3 regions of the Clostridium moutaii genome follow, and region 3 is predicted to be linked to each of the others. Evidence: riboswitches for the same ligand, from Rfam matches in the RefSeq annotation. Region 3 holds a riboswitch; each other region holds the start of a gene.
The links. Region 3 has a riboswitch for S-adenosylmethionine ahead of AB8U03_RS14865 (YbaK/EbsC family protein). Riboswitches for the same ligand answer to the same signal wherever they lie in the genome.

Region 1 (3,288 bases), on a different contig from region 3:
GGTTTCTGTCCCTATTTGCCATATGACCATTGAACTGATTAAATTGCCCTGTTATATTTTTGGATGGTGTGTTGAATTTATAATGTTTTATACTGTAAAGGCATAAAAACAGAGATAACAGTGCCAAAAAAATCAGAATTATCTTAAATAGACCTTTTTTTGAAAGTATTCTTTCCATACTGTTCTAAAACTCCTTTCATGAAATTTAGTATAGTTGTATAATTGTCATATATATATTTTCCAGGATGAAGCTTAAAATAGCCTTAAAAGCTTATCTCTTATTTAGAATTTGAATATTTTCCCTTTAGTATGATATAATTTAAGTTAAGTAGGAGTAAAAGGAGGAACTTTATGGAAAAAATTGCACTTTTGACAGACTCTGCTTGTGATATAGATTGTGAAACCATAAAAAAGTATAATATAAGTATTTTACCTTTTAGAATTATATACAAAAACAGGGAATACATAGATAAGATTGAGATTACTCCAAAAGAAGTATATGATAATATGAACATTGAAATTTCAAAGTCCTCCCTGCCCTCAATAGAGGATATGGAAAAGGTTTTTGATAAGTTGGAAAAAGAAAATTATACCCATGTAATAGCCGTGGCGATTTCCAGCGGGCTTTCAGGCACATATAATGCATTGAAAATGGTAAGCCAAAGGCATAAAAAATTAGTTACATATATTTATGATTCCAAGTCAACTTCCCTTGGAGAGGGAATTATTTTAAAGGAATGTGGAAATCTCATTGAACAGGGCAGGAGCTTTAATGAAATTGTAGATGATATACCAAAAATAAAAAGTAAAATGCACTTCCTTTTTGTTTTTGGAACACTTGAGTATGCCAGAAAGGGCGGGCGCATAGGAAAAATATCCGGTACCATAGGTGAAGTATTGGATATAAAACCCATAGTATATTTTGATGATAATCAGGGAGTATGTTTTACCTATGACAAAGTAAGAGGCAGAAAGAAATCCTTAAGTAAGATGATAGATATAGGCAGGCAGTTTTTGAGTAAATCTCCCTGCGATGTATATATAGTTCATGGCAATGCGCAGGAAGATGCTGAAAATGTCTATAATAGAATTTCCAAATTGCCCAATGTAGAAAATACATATATGATAGGACAGATAAGTCCTATAGTAGGAGTTTATTCCGGACCTGGAACTGTGGGAATATGTTATAAAGAACAAAATTATAGCCATTGACTTAATAAATGTAAATAGTTATAATTAATAAAACAATAAATATAAATCTTGAACTTATCAAGAGAGGTGGAGGGAACAGGCCCTTTGAAACCCGGCAACCAGTACATTGTATAGTGGTGCCAAATCCTGCAGCGGAAGCTGAAAGATGAGAATGTATTTTGCAATTTTAAGTCTGAGGTGTTTCCCCAGACTTTTATTTGTTTACGGATATTTATCCCATCCTTATGAGCAGGCTCCGTCTGGACCTAAAAGAATCACTTGACTATGGAATTATTTGAAAGGATGTGTTTGTATGCCTCAATTAAGTAAAAAACTAGTTAATTTTACTGACTCGGTTATAAGAAGAATGACCAGAATATCGAATAAATATGGAGCAATTAATTTATCCCAGGGTTTTCCGGACTTTGATCCACCTAAAGAAATAAGAGAAGCACTTAAAATAGCAGCGGATAAAGGGCCTCATCAATATGCAATTACCTGGGGTGCACAAAACCTGAGAGAAGCTCTTGCAGAAAAACAATCCAGATTTATGGGACTTGATATAGATCCTGAAACTCAAATTGCAGTTACCTGTGGAAGTACGGAAGCGATGATGGCCTCTGTTATGACTGTATGTGATTCCGGAGATAAGGTAATAGTATTTTCTCCTTTTTATGAAAATTATGCGGCAGATGCAATATTAAGCGGAGCGGAGCCTATATATGTACCCCTTTACCCGCCTGATTTTTCTTTTAACAGGGTTGAACTCGAAAATGCTTTTAAGCAAAAGCCGAAGGCTCTTATACTGTGCAATCCATCCAATCCATCGGGTAAGGTGTTTACTTATGAGGAATTGAAATTCATAGCCGGCCTGGCAGAAAAATACGATTCTTTTGTAATAACTGATGAAGTATATGAGCATATTGTGATGGATCCGCATAAACACGTTTATTTTGCTTCACTTCCAGGTATGTTCAACAGGACTTTAAGCTGCAGCTCTTTTTCCAAGACTTATTCTATAACCGGATGGCGGATAGGTTATGTCATAGGTGATGAGAGAGTCATAGAAAATGTAAGGAAAGTACATGATTTTCTTACGGTTGGGGCGGCGGCGCCGCTTCAGGAAGCAGTTGTAGCCGGACTTAAATTGCCTATGGAATACTATGATTGGCTGAAAAATTTATATACTAAAAAGAGGGACTTGTTTCTTCAGGGATTAAGCGAGGCAGGACTTAAATATGTCAAACCACAGGGAGCCTATTATGTTCTCATAGATGTTTCAGAGTTTAATGTAAAGGATGATTTGAAATTCTGTGAGTGGCTTGCAAAAGATGTGGGAATAGGTGCGGTGCCTGGCTCAAGCTTCTTTAAGGAGGATATAAATTATTTAATAAGACTGCATTTTGCAAAAAAGGATGACACTCTTTTAAGGTCTATTGAAAAACTGAAAACACTCAGGGAAAAAGCTGGATTTTATAGAGAGGGATAAGCAATTGATAATTCACAATTCACAATTGATGATTTACAATTGACAGCGGACAATGCACAATTCAAAGTTCAGAGAACAAAGATTAAAGTTCAGAGTTTAAAGTATAAAGTTAAAGACAATCCGGGGTCAGATTCCCAATTGTCTTTTTTCTTTAAACTTATTTTTTAAAACATCTACTTAATGGCATTTTGATAAGCTGATTTTAAAATAATATATTAAAAATTATTGCACTATTATTCTATCTGTTATATATTATATATAACAGATAGAATAGGAGGGCAGTTATGATAATTAAAATAGATTTTGAGTCAGAAGTACCTATATATGAACAGCTCAGAAGACAAATTATAGAAGGAATAGCCCTGGGAAATCTAAAATTGGGAGAAAGTCTTCCTTCTGTAAGACAGCTGGCGGAGGATATCGGAATAAACCTTCATACGGTAAATAAAGCTTACAATGAATTAAAGTCAGATGGCTACTTGAATATAGACAGAAGGAAAGGAGCCGTAGTAAGCGAAACACTTCCTGAAAGTACGGAAGATTTTGATAAAAAACTTGAGGAAGGGTTCACTTATTTAATATCAGAGGCTTATTTGAGGGGTAAAAAA
Region 2 (3,288 bases), on a different contig from region 3:
CAAGACCTGCATTAAGTGCCAGTGCGAGAAAAGTTCTATTTAATATGCACCTTCTGGGAAGTCCATAGGATATATTGCTTACTCCCAAAATAGTTTTTACTCCAAATTTTTCTTTCACAAGTTTTACAGCTTTTATAGTCTCCATAACTTCCTTTTGTTGTGCCGATACAGTAAGTGTAAGACAGTCAACTATTATGTCTTTTTTACTGATTCCATAACAGGCCGCAGTTTTAATTATTTTTTCTGCAATTTTAACTCTACCTTCTGCACTATCCGGTATTCCTTCTTCATCTATAGTAAGTGCTACTACACATCCTCCATATTTTTTTACTATGGGAAATACCTCTTCCATTGACTTTTTTCTTCCATTAACCGAATTTATTATGGGTTTTCCATTATATATCCTGGCTCCGGCTTCTAAAACCTTTGAATTAGGACTATCTATATTAACCGGCAATTGTATCACCTGTTGTACTGCCTTTATTGCCTTTTCCATCATCTTAACTTCATCAATTTCAGGAAGTCCTACATTTAACCCCAATATATGAGCTCCTTCACTCTTTTGAGCCATGGCTTCTTTCTTTATATAATTGACCTTACCCTCTCTTAATTCTTTCTTATAGGTCTCCTGGCCTGTAGGGTTTATCCTCTCTCCAATAATTTTTATTTCATTTCCCAGAAAAACAGTATCAGTAGATGAACAAACTGCAGTATAATTTTTCTCTCTTACTTCCCTTGGAAGTACATCTTTCAGTTCACCTATAATTGTCTTTATAAATTCCGGATTTGTACCGCAACATCCTCCAAAAATCCTAACTCCTTTTTTAGCCATAAGCAATATGTTTTTTGAAAACTCTTCAGGGGTTATATCATAAATTGTATTTTTGCCGTCATATCTGGGCAAACCTGCATTAGGCTGTACCATAACAGGTATAGATGCATATTTTAATATTTCATCTACAATACCTTGAAGTTCTCCTGGACCTAGTGAGCAGTTCACTCCAAGAACATCCACTCCTAAAGCTTCAAGTGTAAACACCATGGTTTTAGGATCCGTTCCCATAAGTGTTCTACCATCCTGCTGAAAGGTCATTGTACAAAATATTGGCAGAGAGCTATTTTCTTTTGCTGCAAGAACAGCTGCTTTCGCCTCATATAAATCAGACATAGTTTCTATTAAAATTATATCCGCTCCAGCTTTTTCCCCTATAACGACTTGATTTTTAAACAATTTATATGCACTCTGAAAGCTCAAGCTTCCTGTAGGTTCCATAATTTGTCCGGTAGGCCCTATATCAAGAGCTACCAATTTATCTCCAGCCTCTTCCTTTGCAATTTTTACTCCAGCTGTAATAACATCTTTTATAGTATAACTGGAAAAATTGTATTTAAGTTCATTGGCTCCAAAAGTATTGGCTATTATAATATCCGATCCTGCTTGTAGATATTGTCTATGTATTTTTTTTATTGTTTCAGGATTTGTCACATTAAACACTTCTGGTAGCTGACCCACCTGAAGTCCATATTTTTGAAGCATTGTTCCCATAGCTCCATCAAAAAAAATAAATTTTTTATCAAACTTATTTAATAAACTTTTAAAACTCATTTATTTCACCCTTCCTCAAATACAATTCACATTATCACTATATTTCAACAACTGTTAAAATTGTATAAATATTAGCTAATTTAAGCTTTATATAATATATTTTTAGACTTGAGCCTAATTTATCTCTCTCTTTATATAATATATATAAATTAACATATACACAAATTTTTTTCAGTAAATTCTGACACTCCTTAATCAATTGCACTATTATAAAAATATATAAAAAAAATTGCCCCTCCATAAGAAAAGCAACTTTCAATTTCATAAAAAGTTAATCTTTTCTTATCTTTCAGAATTCACTCTACAACACATTTATTCCAATACTAAAATTTTTCAAAATAACAGTATAAAGAATCTATATTGTAGATAACAAGCTTTAATGTTCAGAAAAAATTTTTCGTATTCAAACATTAGAACCCCATTTATTTTATTCTGCAGGAATTGACACCGATACATAATTGCCGGTTGTCGGATTTCATAGGGCCTGTCCCTCCATCTCTCTTGATAAGAATATTCTAATATTAATACTTTAAATACAAATTGTCAATATTCCTTTGACCTTTATTTTTATTCTTAAAATTTAAAAATTTTTTTCATTTTTCTATTGACAAGTTACCTTGTTATCTGTTATCATTTTCTCAATCGAATACGGAACTTCTTATCCAGAGCGGCTGAGGGACTGGCCCTATGATGCCCGGCAACCTGAATGATCATTTTCATTCAACGGTGCTAATTCCAGCAGGTATATATGTATATATAACCTGAAAGATGAGGAGCATGAAGAAAAGTCTTCTTGTATCTCATCTGCAAGAAGACTTTTTATTTTGCCAAATTATATAGAAGTTTCGTCCAGAATATTTAATATATTAAAAGAAATATGAGGAGGAAGTAAAAAATGAGTGAAGAAAGAAAATTAAGTTTTGAAACATTACAGGTACATGCAGGTCAGGTACCAGATCCAACTACAGGAGCAAGGGCAGTGCCAATTTATCAGACAACATCCTTTGTTTTTAAAGATGCAGATGAAGCTGCTGACTTTTTCCAGCTTAAAAAGCCAGGAAATGTTTATGGCAGAATAATGAATCCTACAGAAGATGTATTTGAGCAGAGGGTGGCAGCTCTTGAAGGAGGCAGTGCAGGACTTGCTACTGCGTCAGGGCTTGCAGCAATATTATATTCTATATTAAACGTAGCAAATGCAGGAGATAATATAGTTTCCGCCAGCACACTTTATGGTGGCACATATGAATTATTTTCAGTAACTTTAAAGAAATTGGGAATTGATGTAACATTTGTGGATCCTGATGATCCTGAAAACATCAGAAAAGCAATTACAGATAAAACAAAAGCAGTTTATGCTGAGACCATAGGAAATCCAAGGATAAATGTTTTGGATATAGAAGCTGTGGCAAACATAGCTCATGAAAATAAAATACCTCTTATTATAGATAATACTTTTGGAACACCATACCTTGTAAGACCTATAGAATATGGAGCAGATGTAGTTGTCCATTCTGCAACTAAATTCATAGGTGGACATGGAACTACAATAGGCGGAATTATAGTAGACGGAGGAAAATTTGACTGGAGGGCGAGTGGTAAATTTCCTGATTTCACCACACCTGATGAGAGCTATAACGGATTGGTATATGCGGATCAAGGCCCTGTAGCATTTGCTATAA
Region 3 (3,288 bases):
TACCCTTTATTCAATCTATAATATTAGATCCTCCTTTTATAATTTATCCGAGGAAAAATAAAAGAGATGGATTTTTTAGCGAATGTGAATCCAATCCTCTAATAGGGTGCTCTTTAAATCCAAATCACTGGTTTTGTTACCCGGCAAAGGTGGGAAACCTTTTGGCATATATATATTTTCACAGGGATTTTATGGCCCATGGGGTTACGTTGTGTAATTTATTTGAAATGGCAAGTGAAGAAGAATATAGAGGAAAGAAGCCGGATATAATTTATGTGTTTGGGGCTAGAGATAATTGTGAGAATATAAAGACTATTTTTTATGATGATGCAGAAAACAATATAATGCTTGGATATATAAATTATAGTGAAGATATAGATTATTTTGGTTATATGAAGAAAATGACATTGACTCTTCATAATCTTATAATGATAAAGAGAGGATATTTACCAATACATGGAGCTATGGTAAATATAGTAACAAAGGATAATAAGGTAGCTAACATAATTATAATGGGAGACAGTGGTGCAGGAAAATCAGAAAGCCTGGAGGCATTTAGGGAATTGGGAGAAGAGTATATAAGTGATATGACTGTAGTTTTTGATGATATGGGTACGGTTAAAATTGAAGAAGGTAATAAACCATTGGCTTATGGTACTGAGATAGGAGCTTTTGTGAGGCTAGACGACTTGGATACGGGATATGCATTTAGACAGATAGATAGAAGTATATTTATGAACCCTGACAAGATAAATGCCAGGCTGGTCATTCCAGTTGCCAGTTATACGGAGATTACAAAGGGATATCCTATAGATTTATTTTTATATGCAAACAATTATGAAGATGGTGATGAACTGGAATTTTTTAAATCTACAGATGAAGCTATAGAAGTGTTTAGGGCCGGAAAGAGAATTGCCAAGGGAACGACTACTGAAAAAGGACTTGTGGGTACTTATTTTGCCAATCCATTTGGACCCGTGCAAAAGGAAGAGGAAACAGATAAAATACTGCGCAGATATCTGGATGAGTTTTTTAAGTCAGGTATAAAAGTTGGTCAGCTTAGAACTTGTTTAGGTATAAGCGGCAAAGAAAAGGAAGGGCCTAAAAAGGCTGCTTTAAAATTATTAGAAGAAATAAAGAATCTGTAAAAAATATTGTGATTTATCAAAAACATAAGTTGACAAAAAGTTAATGTTTTGATATCCTTTATTTAATTAAATATTATAATTCTTATCGCGAGAGACTGAGGGACTGGCCCTATGACGTCCAGCAACCTAAAATTATATTTTAAGGTGCTAATTCCAGCAGGTAATACCTGGAAGATAAGATATAGAAGTACGCAAATCTTCTTATAGCTTATCTATAAGAAGATTTTTTATTAAAAAAAATTGGAGGAATTGAAGATGAGTGTAGAAAGTGTAGTTAATTATTTTTTAGATAGGGGTATTGAGAATCCGGTATTTAAGCTTCCACATAGTGGTGCCACGGTACAGCAGGCTGCAGAAACCATACATACAGATCCCAAATATATAGCAAAAACATTGGCATTTAAGCTTAAAAATGAGGATATAGTAATAGTTATGAGGGGTGATTTAAGAGTTAGCAACAAAAAATTTAAAAACTTTTTTAAAACCAAGGCAAAGATGCTGGATCACGATGAAGTATTGGAAGTCACAGGTCATCCTGTAGGAGGTCTATGTCCTTTTGGGTTAAAAAATCCTATTAAAGTATATTTAGATGAATCTATAAGGGATTTTCAATACGTATACCCTGCCGCTGGTTCAAGGGAATTTGCTCTTAAAATAGAGCCTGAAACAATTAGCAATTTAGTTAATGGACAGTGGATAGATGTTTGTGAAAGTTGAATGAATTTAGGGTAAGTATGATATGTGCTCTAAACAGATTGACAGGCAGGATTAAAATTTTATATTGCTTATGTGTAGATTATATGGTAAAATTAATGTCATTAAAGAAAAATAAAAACTTGAATGTTAAAAGGGAGTAACTGCCTATATTGGTGATAAAGTCAACATACTGACCTTTGGGTCTGGCTTTGTCGTGGCTGATTTCAGTCAAGCGAGACTTTTAACACAATGGTTCTATCATTGTGCTATAAAGTCTTTTTTAGTGTGATTATTTATGCTAAAAAAGATTTTAAGCAGGATAGAAATTCACTGTGTTAGAAGCCTTTTTATTTTTATATATAAATTTTAAAAGGAGGTTACTAAATGACAATAATTATTAAAGCATTATTACTTGTAGTTGTGGCAGAAATGGGTGATAAAACTCAACTGCTTGCTATGGCTATGGCTGGTAAGTACAAAGTAAAACAAGTATTGATGGGGGTGCTTGTTGCTACAATTTTCAATCATGCTCTTGCAGTAGCAGCGGGAAGTTATCTGAATTCCATTATACCAATGAACATAGTAAAAATTGTAGCTGCAGTATTATTTCTAATCTTTGGACTTTGGACATTAAGAGGAGATAAAATTGATGAAGTGGATGAAAAAAAGAATAAATTTGGTCCAGTTGTTACAGTAGCAATAGCTTTTTTCCTAGCAGAAATGGGTGATAAAACTCAACTTATGACAATAACAATATCTGCACAAAGTAATCAACCAATATTTATATTAATGGGAACTACAATAGGCATGTTAATTGCTGATGGTATAGGTATTATAGGCGGGGCATGGATGTGCAAGCATATCCCGGAAATATACATAAAATGGATAGCAGGAATTATATTTATATTCTTTGGATCAGTTACTATTTACAACGCTGTTTCTTTCTGGTCACCTGTATATATAATTTTATACATACTAATACTTATGGTATTAATATATTTATTCGGTGTTAAATTCTCACATCATAGTCAGGTCTGTAATATAGCTTTGCCGAATAAAAATGATCCAAAAGATAAATTAATTTAATACTTATCTAGCTGCCGCAATTATAAATGCCGGTGCATTATTATTTTCCAAAGCTGAAATAAAAGCCCTTATCTCGGGGCTTTATTTTTCTTTCTAATTGAATAACCAAAAGAACCAAGTGATTTTGAATTCAAACTATAATATTCTCCGTGGCTGTAGCAAATAAGATTTGCCTTATCAAAATGTATTTTGTTATTTGAATCCAATAAATTTTCATCTATTTTAACATTTAAAACTTTAAGTAGGAATAAATCATGGGTTCCAAGAGGTGTAACTGATTTTACTTTACATTCTAAAGCTATTGGGGATTTTTGTAATGAGGGAGTAGAAATGGATACACCTTTATTAAGCTGCAGGT

Region 1: it holds a riboswitch for S-adenosylmethionine, as region 3 does, so the genes downstream of both, AB8U03_RS09480 (pyridoxal phosphate-dependent aminotransferase) here and AB8U03_RS14865 (YbaK/EbsC family protein) in region 3, are expected to answer to the same signal.
Region 2: it holds a riboswitch for S-adenosylmethionine, as region 3 does, so the genes downstream of both, AB8U03_RS02735 (homocysteine S-methyltransferase family protein) here and AB8U03_RS14865 (YbaK/EbsC family protein) in region 3, are expected to answer to the same signal.

Annotation. Positions count from the first base shown of each region.
Region 1 covers NZ_JBGEWD010000008.1:2,598-5,885, forward strand. Annotated here, with positions in the region: gene AB8U03_RS09470 (hypothetical protein) at 1-178, opposite strand, end outside; gene AB8U03_RS09475 (DegV family protein) at 352-1,212, shown strand; SAM riboswitch class I at 1,264-1,364, shown strand; gene AB8U03_RS09480 (pyridoxal phosphate-dependent aminotransferase) at 1,505-2,680, shown strand; gene AB8U03_RS09485 (GntR family transcriptional regulator) at 2,965-3,288, shown strand, end outside.
Region 2 covers NZ_JBGEWD010000001.1:538,449-541,736, forward strand. Annotated here, with positions in the region: gene AB8U03_RS02735 (homocysteine S-methyltransferase family protein) at 1-1,606, opposite strand, end outside; SAM riboswitch class I at 2,022-2,117, opposite strand; SAM riboswitch class I at 2,262-2,381, shown strand; gene AB8U03_RS02740 (O-acetylhomoserine aminocarboxypropyltransferase/cysteine synthase family protein) at 2,502-3,288, shown strand, end outside.
Region 3 covers NZ_JBGEWD010000019.1:6,109-9,396, reverse strand. Annotated here, with positions in the region: gene AB8U03_RS14870 (phosphoenolpyruvate carboxykinase (ATP)) at 1-1,148, shown strand, start outside; SAM riboswitch class I at 1,228-1,329, shown strand; gene AB8U03_RS14865 (YbaK/EbsC family protein) at 1,404-1,865, shown strand; gene AB8U03_RS14860 (TMEM165/GDT1 family protein) at 2,229-2,930, shown strand; gene AB8U03_RS14855 (flavin reductase family protein) at 2,999-3,288, opposite strand, start outside.